3 regions of the Peribacillus sp. NPDC046944 genome follow, and region 2 is predicted to be linked to each of the others. Evidence: riboswitches for the same ligand, from Rfam matches in the RefSeq annotation. Region 2 holds a riboswitch; each other region holds the start of a gene.
The links. Region 2 has a riboswitch for S-adenosylmethionine ahead of ACQKIC_RS20625 (5-methyltetrahydropteroyltriglutamate--homocysteine S-methyltransferase). Riboswitches for the same ligand answer to the same signal wherever they lie in the genome.
Positions count from the first base shown of each region.

Region 1: linked by a shared signal. The riboswitch ahead of ACQKIC_RS12105 (bifunctional homocysteine S-methyltransferase/methylenetetrahydrofolate reductase) and the one ahead of ACQKIC_RS20625 (5-methyltetrahydropteroyltriglutamate--homocysteine S-methyltransferase) in region 2 are both predicted to bind S-adenosylmethionine.
Region 3: linked by a shared signal. The riboswitch ahead of ACQKIC_RS15785 (Na+/H+ antiporter NhaC family protein) and the one ahead of ACQKIC_RS20625 (5-methyltetrahydropteroyltriglutamate--homocysteine S-methyltransferase) in region 2 are both predicted to bind S-adenosylmethionine.

Region 1 covers NZ_JBNNML010000005.1:341,467-347,351, reverse strand. Annotated here, with positions in the region: gene ACQKIC_RS12110 (MOSC domain-containing protein) at 375-1,016, shown strand; SAM riboswitch class I at 1,128-1,226, shown strand; gene ACQKIC_RS12105 (bifunctional homocysteine S-methyltransferase/methylenetetrahydrofolate reductase) at 1,333-3,180, shown strand; gene metH (methionine synthase) at 3,173-5,885, shown strand, end outside.
Region 2 covers NZ_JBNNML010000023.1:358-6,242, forward strand. Annotated here, with positions in the region: gene ACQKIC_RS20620 (hypothetical protein) at 1-427, shown strand, start outside; gene ACQKIC_RS20625 (5-methyltetrahydropteroyltriglutamate--homocysteine S-methyltransferase) at 464-1,567, opposite strand; SAM riboswitch class I at 1,652-1,751, opposite strand; gene ACQKIC_RS20630 (PTS transporter subunit IIC) at 1,968-3,005, shown strand; gene ACQKIC_RS20635 (hypothetical protein) at 3,289-4,326, opposite strand; gene ACQKIC_RS20640 (SH3 domain-containing protein) at 4,592-5,329, shown strand; gene ACQKIC_RS20645 (hypothetical protein) at 5,510-5,885, shown strand, end outside.
Region 3 covers NZ_JBNNML010000008.1:161,070-166,954, forward strand. Annotated here, with positions in the region: gene ACQKIC_RS15780 (ABC transporter substrate-binding protein) at 1-861, shown strand, start outside; SAM riboswitch class I at 1,017-1,121, shown strand; gene ACQKIC_RS15785 (Na+/H+ antiporter NhaC family protein) at 1,322-2,614, shown strand; gene ACQKIC_RS15790 (alanine/glycine:cation symporter family protein) at 2,899-4,335, shown strand; gene sigH (RNA polymerase sporulation sigma factor SigH) at 4,678-5,331, shown strand; gene ACQKIC_RS15800 (hypothetical protein) at 5,430-5,885, shown strand, end outside.

The DNA.
Region 1 (5,885 bases), on a different contig from region 2:
ATTTGGTAGTTACTTGTTAGGTATAAATAATTAGTAAGGATCTACAGTTTTCCACCCTTTTTAAAAGGAGACAAAAAAATTCGCCCCCTAAAGAGCGACAATGAGGAAATTAATCGTGAATCAACATATAGGCGACGGATTGTCTTTTTCGACTATATATTGTGTTCATATTCTATCATAATTAATTTGGAAATAGCAACTAAATTACTAAAACAAAGGGATTATTTTTATATCATTCTCTTTTCACATCGAATTTTATACCTAGTAAAGAGGTTATTGCTTTTTTTTGGTATAATCAAATAATTGAATAGATTGAATATAAAGAATGTTTCTTTATTGCAATCTGGAAATTTAAAAGAAATGGAAGATGTCCAATGGAAAATCGTAAAATCATGTCTCTTCAAATTGGGATGCCAAAAGAGGAGGAGCTTTCGGGGGTAAAGATCAAAACGGCAATGGATAAGAAGGCCATCGACTATATCACCGTAACAAAATCAGGGATTGATAGGGATGGAGTGGGTAACAGAAAGTTCCATGGAGGGCCTGACCGTGCTCTATGTTTTTATCCCTTTGAGCATTATGATTTATGGAATCGAACATTCAATAAGCAGCTTTCCATCCCTGCATTTGGGGAGAATTTGACGATTGCTGGAATGACTGAACGTCAAACGTTTATAGGCGATATCTATCGCATTGGCGGGACCGTTATTCAGATTACACAGGGGCGTATTCCTTGCTCGACCATCTCCCACTTTAACAAAGAGCCAGAGTTTTTGAAATTGGTGATGGACACTAATCTAACTGGCTATTTTGCTAGGGTTATACAAGAAGGGGTAATTGGCCAACAAGATGATATCGTGTTATTGGATCGGCTTCAAGATAAGGTTACGGTACTTTATGCAACGGATGTCATCCTTCATAAGCGTGATGGGGAGGAGGGGGCAATGTCCTTGCTTTCCATTGAATCCTTGTCGGAAAAATGGGGAGCCTTGCTTTCTAAAAGGATGTATCGTTAAAAAGTCTGAAGAAAATGAAAAAATGATAAATATACTCTTGAAATTATCAGATGATTCATGTAAATTAAATATAAATAAATTTTGAAATGTTTAGAAAATTAAACTTAATAAATCTTATCGAGAGAGGTGAAGGGACTGGCCCGATGAAACCTCAGCAACCAGCCTAGGCAAAGGTGCTAAATCCAGCAAGCAGAGCTTGATAGATGAGGAGAATGTTTCGAAAAAAGCCTTCTTCTTTGAGAAGGTTTTTTTTCTTTACTCTCACACTCATAGAAACCGACAAAAACCATAGTGTTTTTAAGAGAGGGTGTACTAATTGGATTTTCGTAGTGAATTGAAGGAAAGAATGCTAGTTGGAGACGGCGCGATGGGTACGTTGTTGTACTCCTATGGAATCGATCAATGTTATGAGGAAATAAATTGCACCAATCCTGATAAAATTGAGTCTATACATAGGGCCTATTTAGAAGCGGGTGCAGATATTCTGCAAACCAATACATATGGTGCCAATTTCAATAAATTGAAACGGTATGGGCTGGAGGAAGAAGTCAGTCGGATCAATCGCCAAGGAGTCAGCCTTGCTAAACAAGTAGCGAAAGGGAAGGCTTATGTTTTTGGTACAATTGGGGCCCAGCGTAGTATACGTAAATCGGATTTAAGTATAGAAGAAATAAAACGGGGTTTTCGAGAACAATTATACAGTTTGCTCCTGGAAGATCCCGATGGAATTCTTCTTGAAACATTCTATGATTTTGAAGAGCTTGAAACGGTGCTTCAAATTGCTAAAAAGGAAACGGACCTGCCGATTATTGCAAATGTATCGATGCATGAACTTGGAAATCTTCAAAATGGATTTCATTTGAATGAAGCTTTTCAAAAGCTAGAGTACCTAGGTGCAGATGTCGTTGGGGTGAATTGCCGTCTGGGCCCCCATCATATGATAAGGGCACTGGAAGAAGTGAAATTGCCTATGCAGGCGTCGATTGCCATCTATCCTAATGCAAGTCTTCCAGATTATGTGGATGGGAGACTGGTCTATAAAGCGGAACCAGAATATTTCGGTTCAAGTGCACTCGAATTACGAAAACAAGGAGCAACCATTATAGGGGGTTGCTGTGGTACGACACCACTACATATACAAGCTGTGAACGAAATGATTGGCACTTTAGCGCCAGTCAAGGAAAAAATTACGAAAGCTCGACATATAGAAATTATTGAAGTGAATAACCAAAAACAAGAATTAGCTCTTCATGAAAAGGCAAAAACGGATAGAACGATCCTAGTTGAGCTTGATCCACCGAAAAAGTTAGGAATCGAAACGTTTATGGCAGGAGCTGAAGCCTTGAAAAAAGCTGGGGTGGATTCCATTACTTTAGCTGATAATTCACTTGCTTCACCAAGGATATCGAATTCGACCTTAGCCAATTTATTAAAGGCTGAATTAGGGGTGAATCCGATGGTCCATATTACGTGCAGGGACCGAAATCTTATTGGGTTACAATCCCATTTAATGGGATTGCATACGGTCGGGCTGGATGAAGTTTTAGTTATCACTGGGGATCCTTCTAAGATTGGTGATTTCCCGGGGGCAACGTCTGTCTATGATTTATCTTCATTCGATTTGATAAGTCTGGTTAAGCAATTCAATGAGGGCTACTCCTATTCCGGACAAAGTCTAGGGAAACGGGCTAATTTCAAGATTTCCGCAGCTTTTAATCCAAATGTGAAATATCTCGATAAGGCTGTTCAGAGAATGGAAAAGAAAATCGCTTGCGGTGCTCATTCGTTTTTGACACAGCCAGTTTATTCAGTAGAACAAATAGAAGAAGTCTATCAGGCGACAAAACATTTGGAAACACCGATTTTCATGGGGATAATGCCCCTTACCAGTACGAGGAATGCCGAATTCATCCATAATGAAATACCGGGGATTAAATTACCTGACAGTGTACGGAAAGCAATGGCCTCAGCGGGAGCTGATCCAGTAAAATCAAGGATTGAAGCTATAAATATAGCAAGGGAATTGGTAGACGCAGCCCAAGAGAGGTTCAAGGGAATTTACTTAATAACGCCTTTCTTACGCTATGAAATGACAGCGGAACTTACTACATATATTAAGAATCATGATCGTAAACAAACATCTGAGGTGGCAGGACATGAGTAAAAGGGAAATTAACGTGCAATTACAATCAAAGATTCTTCTTCTTGATGGAGCAATGGGCACCATGATTCAAGCTGAAGATTTAACGGCCGAGGATTTCGGTGGAGAACAATACGAAGGGTGTAATGAGTATTTATCGTTAACCCGTCCTGAAATCATTCAAACCATCCATGAAAAATATTTAGCGGCAGGTGCCGATATTATAGAGACTAATACCTTTGGTGCCACAAGCTTAGTGCTGGAAGAATATCAATTAAGCACGCTTGCATATGAACTTAATAAAGTATCGGCAGAGCTTGCCGTAAAAGCATGTGAAAAATATTCAAGTGATAATTGGCCCAGGTATGTAGCGGGTTCCATGGGACCAACGACAAAAACTTTATCTGTTACAGGTGGAACGACTTTCGATATATTGACCGATTCATATGAGGAACAGGCACTTGGCCTTATAGACGGTGGGGTAGACTTATTACTCGTGGAAACCTGTCAAGATATGCTCAATGTAAAGGCGGCCTTTTCTGGAATTAGATCGGCCATCGCTAAAACTGGCAAGGAAGTACCGATAATGATTTCAGGAACAATCGAGCCGATGGGAACGACGTTAGCCGGTCAGTCCATAGAGGCATTTTATTTATCGGTAGAGCATATGAACCCTCTGGCTGTCGGTTTGAACTGTGCGACAGGCCCAGAGTTTATGATTGACCATATCCGTACTCTAGCAGATCTATCCGACAATGCGATTAGCTGTTATCCAAATGCAGGATTGCCTGATGAAGAGGGGCATTACCATGAATCTCCCACTTCCCTAGCCGAGAAAATGAAACAATTTGCAGAAAAAGGCTGGGTCAATATCATTGGTGGCTGTTGTGGTACCACTCCTGAACACATTAAAGAGCTCTCAAGAGTACTTAAAGATATTCAACCACGGAAATTACCTGAGGCTGCACATGGTCATGCCGTATCTGGCATCGAGCCGCTTATTTATGACGACTCAATGCGACCCCTGTTTGTCGGAGAGCGAACGAATGTCATTGGATCTCGTAAATTCAAGGAATTGATTCGTGCCAAGAAATACGAACCAGCAGCGGAGATTGCCCGGGCACAAGTTAAGAAAGGTGCGCATGTCATTGATATCTGTCTGGCAGACCCTGATGGAGATGAGTTCGGTGACATGAAAGAATTCATTGAAGAGGTCGTCAAAAAGGTTAAGGTCCCTTTAGTCATCGATACAACTGATGAAGCCGTTCTTGAACAAGCCTTGAAACATTCCCAAGGGAAGTCCATCATAAACTCAATCAATCTCGAAGATGGTGAAGAAAGGTTTGAAAAAATCGTTCCACTTATTCATCAATACGGTGCGGCTGTCGTAGTAGGAACGATTGATGAAATTGGTATGGCGGTAGACGCCGAACGAAAAATAGAAGTAGCTACTCGCTCAGTGGATTTACTTGTAAACAAATACGGCCTAAAGAAAAGTGACTTGATTTTTGATCCGCTTGTATTTCCAGTCGGTACAGGAGATGAACAATATATTGGCTCCGCATTGGAAACAGTAAAAGGAATTAAAGCAATCAAGGAAAAATTCCCTGAATGTTTGACGATTCTTGGGATTTCAAATGTTTCGTTTGGCTTGCCTTCACGTGGAAGGGAAATATTGAATGCCGTTTTTCTTTATCATTGTACGAAAGCTGGACTAGATTACGCGATTGTGAATACGGAAAAACTCGAACGGTTTGCTTTAATACCAGAAGTGGAAGTGAAGCTTGCTGAAGCACTTTTATTTGATACCTCAACAGAAACACTGGCGACCTTCACTGAATTTTATCGTGGTAAAAAAGCTGAAAAGAAAGATGATGGAATTATTCTTCCATTAGATGAAAGGTTAGGTAACTACATAATCGAGGGTACAAAAGAAGGATTGATCGAGGACTTGAATGAAGCCATAGAGCGTGGTGATGCTCCACTGGAAATCATTAATGGACCATTGATGGATGGAATGAGCGAAGTGGGGCGGTTATTCAATGATAACCAACTTATTGTGGCAGAAGTGCTTCAAAGTGCCGAGGCAATGAAAGCCGCTGTTTCACATCTTGAACCGCTTATGGAAAATTCAGAGGATCATGCTAAAAAAGGCAAAATTCTTTTGGCCACTGTCAAAGGGGATGTCCATGATATCGGTAAAAACCTTGTCGATATCATTCTTTCCAATAATGGTTATGAAGTAGTGGACCTTGGAATTAAGGTTGCACCACAGCAAATCATTGAGGAAGTACGGAAGCATGAACCTACCATTATCGGTTTATCGGGCCTGCTTGTAAAGTCAGCTCAGCAAATGATCTTAACAGCACAGGATTTGAAACAGGCTGGGATTGACACCCCAATTTTGGTGGGTGGTGCCGCATTATCCCGTAAGTTCACCGATTTTAAAATCTCACCCGAATACGATGGGCCTGTTCTATATTCTAAGGATGCGATGGATGGTTTGGCCGTTACGAATATCCTACATGATACGAACAGAAAAATGGTATACCTAGAGGAACTGAAAAATAAACGTGAAAAGGCAAAAGCCAATGCTGCCATCGCCGCATTAATTGAAAAACCGGAACGTAAGCCAGTAAGTGCGGTTCCACTAAGGAATGTACCGGTTCAAAAACCTCATGATGTCAAAAGGCATATACTAAAAAAATATCCACTCGAAGTCATTCAGC
Region 2 (5,885 bases):
CACGCTATTTGGCGGTACGGAGAAAAAAATCAAGATCGGATGTGGAGATAAGATTTTCTCCTTTTGCAATATAGAAGTGAGAAAATACTACTTTTGGAATGGGCATTGTGAGTTCAAGGGATTAAAATATGATAATAAGTTCACGAATAGTTTGATTTATCTAGGGGGAGCCCTCTTTAACCTAATTAGCATGTTGTTGATATATAGTTTGGTTTATCAGGGGATCTTGGAGAAATCGGTCCTCTGGTATCAATTCATATATTTCTCTTTCTATATTATGTTCTTTTCCTTATTTCCGATGTATTTTTCCGATGGGTCGCCAAGTGATGGAAAGGCGGCAGAATTGACATTGAAGAACCAGCTCGATGATAAGGTGACAGATGATGTAGTAGGGAAGAAAGAGGATGAGGACGATCGATGTTGTTGAATAAAGGGACGAGCATAGGCTCGTCCCTTTTTGTTCTTATCCCCAGACTTCTTTGGCGACATCCACAACGAACTTTAACTTTTCCCATTGCTGATCTTCCGTTAGCTTGTTGCCAAGATGTGTGGAAGCGAATCCGCATTGAGGGCTTAAGCACAAGTGTTCATGTGGCACGAATTGTCCCGCTTCTTTAATACGTGATTTAACGGTTTCTTTATCTTCAAGTTCGCCATTCTTCGAAGTAACCACACCAAGAACGACTTGTGCGCCGTCATTTGGAATGTGTTCTAATGGTTTAAAATCCCCTGAACGATGATCATCGTATTCCAAGAAAAATCCATCTACATTTTCCTTGGCCAATAGAGTTGGGGCGATACGGGCATAGCTGCCTTCAAAAGCCCAAGTCGATTGGTAATTTCCACGACAAAGGTGAGTCGTGACAACCAAATCCTCTGGTTTTCCCTCCAACGTCCCATTAATCACGCGCAATGCTAAATCGATTAATTGTTCCCTTGTATAATTCCCCTCTTTGAACTGGAAGTCCGGAGCGGAAAGCCTGGCTATGTATACATCATCTAATTGTAAATAACGTACACCGGCATCGTAAAAGGCTTGTAAAGCATCTTGATAGGCTTTGATAATATCTTTTGCATAGTCTTCGATGTCAGGATAGATTTCTTCATTATGGACCCCTACCGCAAATAATTGATTGGGGCTAGGGATGGTTTGTTTCGCCACAGCCCGTCCGTCCACGATTTCATTAAACTCAATAAAGTCTTTAATAAAGGGGTGATCTGGGTTGAAAGAAATTTTTCCTGTATTCCGAACGTTATAACGTTCTGTTTCAATTCCATCAAAGGTGAGGCCTTTTTCCGTGACATACCCTTCGATTCCATTTAAATGTTCCAAGAAGTCAAAGTGCCACCAGGTGCGTCTGAATTCCCCATCAGTCACTGCCTCTAAACCGATTTCTATTTGCTTATCGACGATACGCTTGATTTCCTTCGTTTCAACGTCGCGTAATTGTTCTGCGGTAATGATTCCTTCTTTCCGTTGCTTTCTTGCCAGATGTATACTTTCTGGTCTTAATAGACTTCCTACGTGGTCGGCTTTGAATGGAGCTTTCGTTAAAGTGATAGACATGGTAGATTCCTACTTTCCTTATTAAAATATAAAAACCTCTTCTTTAAAAAAAGAAGAGGTATAATCAGCAATGCTTATATTCTCTTCTTATCTTCAAGTTGAACACTTCTGGAATTAGCACAGTACAGTAAAGTCTGTTGCTGAGGTATCAAAGGGCCAGTCCCTCCACCTCTCTGGATAAGAAAATGAACTATTCAATTAATTACGACTATACAGGTAGTATTAATAAAGGTCAATAGAAAACAGATAATTTAGAATATAAGCGTTATTAGAAAGTGAGTTTCTCTTAGTTTAAATACTTTTATACACTTTCGCGGTGAAGTATTAAAAAAATCCTTTGACTATTGTCAGAATATTTCTTATAATTGTGTACATTACAGCGAGATAGGGGATTATTCAGATGAGAGATTTTTTTAATAAATTATTAACGGGGATGAGCATAGGGATTGTCGTTTCATTAATTCCGAATGCTTTGTTAGGGGAAATACTTAAACTATTGATTCCACATTTTCCCGTGTTACAGCATATATTCGATATCACCGTTTTCGTGATGAGTTTGTTACCTGTCATGATTGGGGTGATGGTCGGGATTTCGTTCAAGCTACCATCCATTCAAACGGCCAGTATCGGGATAGCGGCCATGGTCGGAAGTGGTGCCATCCAGAAAACGGCTGACGGTTTATTTGCCCTTAATGGGATTGGCGTTGTCATCAATACCGGAATTACCGCGGCATTGACCGTATTGTTCCTGCAATTAATTGGCGACAAATTAAAGGCGTATGCGATTCTCTTGATGCCGACTTTAAGTATCTTGGTACCAGGCATGATTGGATACTTCATTCTGCCATACGTAAAATCCGCTACGGGACTATTAGGAGTCGGCATCGCTAACGTGACGTCCTTGCAACCCATTTTGATGGGAGCCATTATTTCCGTTATCTTCTGTCTTATTATCTTATCGCCCATTTCAACGGTTGGGGTAGCGACGGTCATTATGCTCTCAGGGATAGGATCTGGTGCGGCCAACCTAGGCATCGTGGCAGCTGGTGTTGGCTTAGCCATTGCAAGCTACAAAGCGAATTCATTAGGGACGGCTTTAGCCCATGTGTTGGGTTCCCCTAAGATTCAAATGAGGAATTTCTTCATGAAACCGAAAATTGCGTTTCCCATGTTAATCACGTCAGCTATTCTTGGTGCGTTGGCAGGTTTGTTAAACATACAAGGGACCCCATATAGTGCTGGATTTGGTTTATCGGGATTGGTCGGTCCCTTGAACTACATGAAACTGGCGGAAGGCGGATGGATTTTCAGTAACATATCCATCATGGTCATCATTTTCTTCATTCTTCCGATTGTGTTGAACCTTGTGCTAATCTACGTTTTCTCGAAGAAATTAAAATGGATTAAAGCAGACGACTACACATTGCATTTTGAATAAAAGGAAACCAAATAAAAGAAGCAGTCAGGCGTTTAGCTCTGGCTGCTTCTTTTGATGAGGAGGCTAATTCAAGGGTACTTCAACTTTTAAATCTAGAATCTGCGGTATCTGATGATGGCTAGGATTCATTTCATCCACTTTACTCAGGATAAATACACGTCTAAACGATTCCACTTACCTTCTTTATAGAGGCAAGCTGGACATCGCATCGGTTGAAGAAGAAAATAGAAAGAGCCATAAACCGAAGCGTATCTCGACGGTTCATGGCATCATTCTCACCCCGTTATGAGTTGGTGGATGGGGTGAAGGTCTCTGCGATATGAGAGGTGATTGGACCGTACTTTTCCTGTTCGCTAGCGGGATAGGTAATGATAAAGGTAGTGCCGACCTGATCATTAAAGTAGTATTTCTTATAGATAACGTTCCCATTTTCTTCGTAGGAAATGACATACCAATCGTCTGTAAGTCGCTGATAGGCGATTTCTTCTGTGATACTTTTCAGATCATCTTCATAATACATTTCAATCGTTTCTTCATCGTTGATTACATTCGTATGGCTAGCAAAGGCGGTAATTTCAAATTCCTCATTATAGAACCTGGCTCCATCACCATTGGTTGGCGGGGTGTCCATATTTAAGCCTTTGGGATAATACATGGAAAACCCATAACGGCCATTTTGATATAGTTGGTACGCAGTTTTTTGACCGTCGGCTTTTTCTACGGTTTTCTTATCTTCAGTTTTCTTTACTTTCTTTTCTTCTGGTTGCGTTTCTTCCTGGTCTTTCAGGGCAAGATCGACTTGTTCTGTAAGTTTAGTCAACTCAGATTGATAGCTTGATAGCAATTCATCCGACTCGAAGCTTTTTTCTAAAAGTTGTAATTTCTTTTGTGCTAAACTGTAACTTTCTTTTGCGATAAGTTCTCTCACCAGCTTCATCGTGTCTTCAAACGAAGAAGTTGTTTCCTGATCAGCAAGGATTTCCTCTTTTAGTTTTTTAGCTTCGGTCTGCAACGTGTTCAACGTGCTTTTATTCGTAATGACGGCATTTAGAGATTCAAGGGAAGTATCAAATTCTTTTTCTTCATATGCAGTGACTGCCGTATCCATATGATTTGCCTGATCTAGATAAGCGGAGGCATCCTCATCCCCTTTTTTCTCCTTTAAGGCCAATTCGAATTGGATGGCTGCCTGATGGTAATCCCGTTTTCCTAGATATTCAATCCCCTTGTCCAAAGCATCCTGGTACCCATCATTTGAACATGAAGCAAGGACGCATAAGCAGAGGAGGCTAACGGTTAGTGAAAGTCCTTTTTTTATCATGTAATCTCCTATTCTATCGGTTGACATTTTAGCGTGAATTCATTTTACCAGAGTTTGAATGCTGTAGGGGGGTTTGTAAGACGAATACAGAATTTATATTATTTTGTTTGAGGGGTCATTCATTCATCTGTCTTTATTAAATAGATAAAGAAATAGATATTCATTGCTTTTATTTTACTTATAAACCTTATTTTTCAATTATTTATGATAAAATACCTATATTATATCTAGGTATTTAGGTAAGAGACCAGGGGGAGAATAAAGTATGAATGTAAGCAAATTATTCAAAATAATGATGACTATTCTTTTCATTAGTAGCCTAGCAATTCCGTTCACCGCGACAGCCGATGCGGCGAGTACATCAAGTGCCACTGTGACAGCAAGCAACTTGAATGTCAGGGAGAAGGCTTCCGATAAGGCGAAAAAAGTGGGCTCGTTGAAAAAAGGAACCAAAGTAACGGTCTATTCCAAAACAAAATCAGGATGGTCCGAAATCCGTTATAATAAGAAAAAAGCCTATGTATCCACGGAATTTCTAAAGTTCAAGAAAAAAGTGGCGAGTTATAAAATGGATACGTCCAAAGTGTATGTCTATAAAAGTAATGGAAAAAAATATACCTACTCTAGCACAGGGGCAAAGTACAATAAGGTTTGGACAATCTGGAACGTAAAGGGAGCCGGGGAGAGCTGGACGGATATTGAAAAAGAAACGAGTGAGGGTTATTATATTGGCTGGCCCGAATCAGAGTATTTTATCGCTTTAGGTTACCCGCTAAAGGTCGGAGCTAAATGGGAAAGCTGGGATGGAAGTAATACGTATATCGCTAAGGTTACATCGATGAGTAAGACCGTCAAAACACCAGCAGGGACCTTCAATAAGGTTGTGGAAGTAAAGGAAAGTGATGGTTCTACTAGATATTACGCGAAAAATGTGGGCCTGATCAAAGCCTTCGTCAATGGTGAAAAAACCAGTGAACTAGTCGAATTGAAGAAGAAAAAATAAGACGTTAACTGCCGCTCATCCCGAGTGGCGTTTTTTTATTTAAAGGTGGTCACCTGTTAGAACAGGGCAGATAATATGGTAAGAGGGAGTGAAGGGGAGGTAATGGGTCGTTCCGCAATTACCCAATCTTGAATAAGATGATTCAACGGAGTTTTTTGCATAGGGCAAGGGAGGGAAACCATGTTTGATAAATTCAAGGATATAATAAATAAGGCTACAACGGAGGGGGTTTCCATCCCCATTACGGCAAAGATGATGGCAAGTTTAATAGAAAAGAAGTCAGGTGAAGAAGACATTGATGTGCATATTTCACCAGAGTATATCGTGCTGCGCGGGACTACAGAGGTGAAGAAAATGATGTTGAAGAAAAAGGTTGCCTTCACCGTCACGTTGAAGCCGGTGCAAATCGAAAAAAGAACGATTCTGTTTCAGCTTGTTGGGATGAAACCGGTTAATGTTAATTTCATCAACCATAAACTGTTTAATAGACCACCCTTCTTTGAATATCATAATCGGATGATCAAAATTGATTTTAACGCTTGGGATATGGTGAAAA
Region 3 (5,885 bases), on a different contig from region 2:
TATAAAACTCCGATTATTTTCACTCCTCATAGCGGAGGGATACTCGCCCTACAGGTTTTTAACGAAAAAGAGAATTTCATCATCGGTGCCTATTCGAGTGAACCAGCTATCACGGAAAGCGGAAATTCATTAACAGTGAGGATCCCGCCAAATTATGAAGGGTATATTGAACCGTTTTCTACGTATGCAATGGAAAACTTCGGCAAAAAGATTGCGGCATTGCCACCATCTTCCCAGTACGGGAAAGACTGGGCGGAAAACCTACTTCCTCATTGGGAAAAACAAGGTGGTAAAGTCGTCTATAATGCCTCAATTGATTTTTCTAAAGAAACGGATTTCTTCACGACTGTTACAAATGCTCTAAAAGAAAAGCCTGATGTCCTTTTCATCGGTGGGGCGTCAGAGCCTACGGCCAAGGTTGCAAAACAAGCAAGAGAACTAGGTTTTAAAGGCGGTTTCATTATTATGGACCAGGCGAAACTGGATCAAATGAAGCCTATTGCCGGTTCATACGAAACATTGGAAGGTTCGATAGGTGTTCTTCCGCTTATCAACTCCAATGAAGAAGCAGCACCGGCATTCATTGATAAATATAAAAAAATTTATAAGGAAGATGCTAGTTCTGAAGTGGGGTTGAATTACATTGCTATGTATGCCTTTGTGGAGGCAATGAAAGCGGCAGGAACAGTCGATGATGTGAAAGCCATCCGTGAACATATGCAGGATGGGCTGACAAATACGGCACCTGAACAGAAAATTTATAATATACCTTCGATTGACGAAAATGGTGGATTCGCAGCAAAAGTCGTTGTAGGAGCGGTAGAAGATGGGAAAGTAGTACCCATCAGTGTAGAAGAGTGAAGTGTCATGTGCTTTCACACTAGCTACCTTTACGCCCCGAAGACTAAAAACTAATGCATTCAATAAGTTTATAAAAATCTTTAATACTTTACCTTGCGAAAACTCTTAAAATGCTGTACTCTTATATTTGCTTTGAAAAAATGAATATTTCTTACTTCTTATCAAGAGAGACTGAGGGACTGGCCCGAAGATGTCTCGGCAGCAGACTTATTTAGAGTGCTGTGCCAAATCCAGCAGGCGATCGACCTGAAAGATAAGAGGAGTGTTTATAGATTAAAAGACCTCTTCTTGTAATAAAACGGAAGAGGTCTTTTTGTACTCATAGGATAGGAATCTGTTCTTGATGGTATGTTACTGATTTTATAATCAAGCCCATATTAAAATGAAGGGATGCCGGAAAATTTAGAGAGTCCAAAAAGAGTATCCATTACCATGCAAAAATAATAAAGAGGTGTACATCATGAGTTTAGACAATAAAGGGAATCCATGGGCTTTAACGCCGTTTATCGTTTTTTTGATATTATTTATAGGTTCAGGTGTTATTACAAAAGATTTTTACACATTTCCAGTGATTGTTGCCATTGCCATTGCATCTGCTGCGGCACTGGCAATGAATCGAAAGGAATCATTCAATCACAAAGTAGAAATCTTTTGTAAAGGTGCCGGGGATTCAAATATTATGTTGATGGTTGTCATATTCCTATTGGCTGGGGCTTTTTCGGAAGTGGCAAATGGGATGGGAGCCGTAGCGTCTACGGTGAATCTAGCACTTTCGATCGTTCCGCAAAATCTATTAATGGTGGGGTTATTTATTATCGCCTGTTTTATCTCATTATCTATGGGGACAAGTATGGGAACGATAGTAGCTTTAGCACCAATTGGAGTAGGAATTAGTGGACAAACCGATATTTCAGTTGCCCTTTCCATGGCTGCGGTCATTGGTGGCGCCATGTTCGGTGATAATCTTTCTTTCATTTCGGATACGACTATAGCAGCTGTACGTATACAGGGAACGAAAATGAAAGACAAATTCAAAGTGAACTTTTTTATTGTTTTACCTGCTGCGATAATTACATGTGTTATCCTTGGTTTTCTGACAATGGGTGAACAAGCTACAATCTCTGGAGAAGCCTACAGTTGGGTCAAAATTCTACCTTACCTTTGTGTTCTAGTGGCAGCATTAGCGGGAATCAATGTATTCTTGGTTCTCTCTATCGGCATTGTCTTTGCTGGAATCATCGGTTTAGCGGATGGTAGTTATCATGCAATGGAGGTTATTCAAAAAGCAGGAGATGGAATGGCTGGGATGTATGAAATCTCCTTCTTAGCAATCTTGATTGCAGGCATGGTTTCGGTTATCAAACATAACGGTGGCATCGATTATCTACTGAACCTCGTGACGAGAAAGAGCAAATCAAAAAAAAGTGCAGAGTTCAGCATCGCGGGATTGGTTGCTTTAACGAATCTTTCAACGGCAAATAATACCATATCCATCATCATTGCTGGTCCACTCGCAAAAAACATTGCCGAAAAGTATGAAATTGATCCCCGGAAATCTGCCAGCTTGCTCGATGTTTTCGCTTGTAGTATTCAAGGATTATTGCCATACGGGGCACAACTACTTTTAGCTGCCGGTGTTGCACACATCTCTCCTATCAGTATCCTACCCTATTCTTTCTATCCAGTCTTGATCGGGATTTCAGGAATCATAGCCATTTTAATAGGTTTTCCCCGGTTCTCTAAGAAGAAATAAAAATAGTATGGTTGGAAGAGTATCGATGAATCATGAATGTTGCCCTGGAGCATTGTCTCCAGGGCTTTTTTAGGGTAAGGTAAGTGACTTCGAATGGAAAGTGTAGACGAAATCTTTAATTCTTTAATATTCCAAAAAACTAATAACCTCCTTCAATAATATTAAAATAGTATAATTACATACAATATACGGAGTCATTTTTATTCTTAAGTGTTTACTATTTTGTAAAAGCGGGAACTCTAAAGGTATTGTATTGAAATAATTAGAGGTGGGTTCGTTTAAAAATGGAGATAGTAGAAAAGTTTATTACTGAAACAAATGATTTATTATGGTCATCTATACTGATTATATTATTAATTGGAATGGGCATTTATTTTTCTTTTCGGACTAAATTCGTACAATTTAGAATGGTGAAAGAAATGATTAGGTTATTAGGAGAAGGTGCTACAGCAGATAAGAAAGGTGTATCATCGTTTCAGGCCTTTTGTATCAGCACGGCTTCCCGGGTAGGAACGGGGAATCTGGCAGGTGTGGCTATAGCCATAACAACTGGTGGTCCGGGAGCAGTTTTCTGGATGTGGTTAATCGCATTGATCGGATCTGCTTCTGCTTTCATTGAAAGTACACTTGCTCAAATTTACAAGGTCAAAGACGGAGAAGCATTCCGTGGTGGTCCAGCTTATTATATGGAAAAAGCATTAAATGCACGTTGGATGGGTATCACGTTTGCTGTTTTGATTTCATTGACTTTTGGACTTGCTTTCAATTCTGTACAGGCCAATACGATTACAAGCGCATTCCAAGCATCTTTTGGGGTCGATAAATGGATTACTGCACTTATTTTGGCTATCATAACGGCTGTTATCATTTTTGGCGGAATTAAGATGGTTGCTAAAGTGTCTGAAGTCATCGTGCCAATCATGGCAGGAGCTTATGTGTTAGTAGCTTTAGTTGTCATCATATTAAATATAACCGAGTTACCTAGTGTTCTTGCTTTAATCTTTGAAAGTGCATTCGATGGATTAAGGGAGATTGCTAGTGGTGCACTGGGTGCAGCCATGATGAACGGAATCAAGCGTGGCTTGTTCTCAAATGAGGCTGGAATGGGGAGCGCACCTAATGCGGGTGCTACAGCAGATGTCACCCATCCGGTAAAACAAGGTCTAATCCAGTCACTAGGCGTTTTTGTTGATACGCTCATCATATGTAGCTCGACGGCCTTTATCATCTTGTTTTCCGGCCTATATTCATCAAAGGAAACGGATGGAATTGTTCTTACGCAGAATGCTCTTAGCGAGAGTTTAGGATCTTGGGCTGGGATTTTTCTTGCCATTATTGTCCTATTATTTGCGTTTAGTTCGATTGTTGGAAACTACTATTATGGAGAATCCAATATCAGTTTTATTAATGAAAAGAAAGTTTGGATAAATATTTATCGTGCAGCAGTCGTTGGAATGGTCATATTCGGATCAATGGCTTCGCTCGAGTTTGTATGGAATCTAGCAGATTTGTTGATGGGATCAATGGCCATCATAAACCTGATAGCCATAGCCTTGCTAGGGAAAATAGCTTTCGCCGCACTTGCTGATTATCAAAAGCAAAAGAAAGATGGCAAGAATCCCGTTTTCCATGTAAGTAACATTAAGGGATTGAAAAATGTTGAATGCTGGGGTGAACCAACCGATTACGTGGAAGAATCCAGTAAAAAGGAATTCAAATAGAATCTAAATTATGGACAAAAGGGACCTCGATACTATTTCGAGGTCTTTTTTTATACCTCTTGATAGCCCAATATAACCACACATCTTAATCCAGGTTATGTCTCTTTCTAATATTCTATTACCCTGTGAATAAATACCTTTATAAAATGGACCAATTTATAATTCAATATTCCTATTTATTTATTGGTAATATATAATAATGTTGGAAAATGTCGGTATTTAAGGGTATCTTTAATTATGTAGCTGAGATACTATAATATTATAAGGCTCTACCAATATTTTGAAGCTAAAACGCAACCTTGTAGTTATTTGGTGCTCAACTAAGTGAGTGGAGGAATAAAAATGAGTATGATCCTCGATAAGGAAAAAGTAGAAAACCCTACACAAATGGAAGATGCAATATTGATAGGCAAATTTCAAGATGGTGATGATGAGGCACTGAATCAATTAATTACGAAGTATAAAGGTCTTGTCAAAACTAAAGCAATGAAGTATTTTCTAACGGGTGGAGATAAGGAAGATGTTTTTCAAGAAGGCATGATTGGACTGTATAAGGCTATCCGGGATTATCGAGATTGCAAAAATTCGGCTTCCTTTAAGTCATTTGCTGAACTTTGCATTACTAGACAAATTATCACTGCTGTCAAAGCGGCCACTAGACAAAAGCATTCTCCTTTGAATACCTATGTTTCACTGTTTAGACCTATTTACCAAGGGGAATCGGAGCAAGCTCTTATTGATGTCGTTCCTGAGCAAAAGCAGATGGATCCGGTTGCCATTTTAATAGGATTAGAAGAATTCAGTGAAATTGAACTGAAATTAACGGAACTCCTTAGTGACCTGGAAAGTACAGTCGTGGGCTTGTATATGGGCGGACAGACCTACTTGGAAATTTCACTAGAATTGAATGTTCAAGTAAAGACAATAGATAATGCACTTCAACGTGTAAAAAAGAAGTTGGATAAGTATCTGGAATCACGGTTGATGGTTGAATAGGTAATACAGTGAGCATCACTTTAAATTATAGATTTTCTTTATCATCATGATAACCGTCATTTAATTCATGGAGAATAATACTTGAAAGTGGAGTGTGTATGCGCAAGGTTAAGTCAGTAAAAATAGATGGCGAAAGTGTTTTTATGTTTAATAGTGCTATATATATATTCGAGACAGATTCAAGGTATACATTGGAATTGGATATAATAGTGAGTGAAATAGTGTTAAAAAAATTCGGCAATAACGAAAATTTAATTATCGAAATAAAATTGGAAGATGGTAAAGAAATCAGTGCGATTATGCATCTGCGTGGTTTAGTGGGGGAAGGATTGCCCCAGCTTAACCTATATTGTGAGATATATGATCTAGAAGGCTATGAAGATTTCCAGATAGTACATGAGAATGAAACATCCTTCCCGAATGTTGAAGAGGGCATTACTCTGAAAGAAATAAGAAAAGTGGAAATGCCAAATGAAAGAATAAACCTTAAACTACTATTACCGATAGATCAGACGGAATGGTTAGCGAAGCAAGGAAAAAATCTAAATGGGATA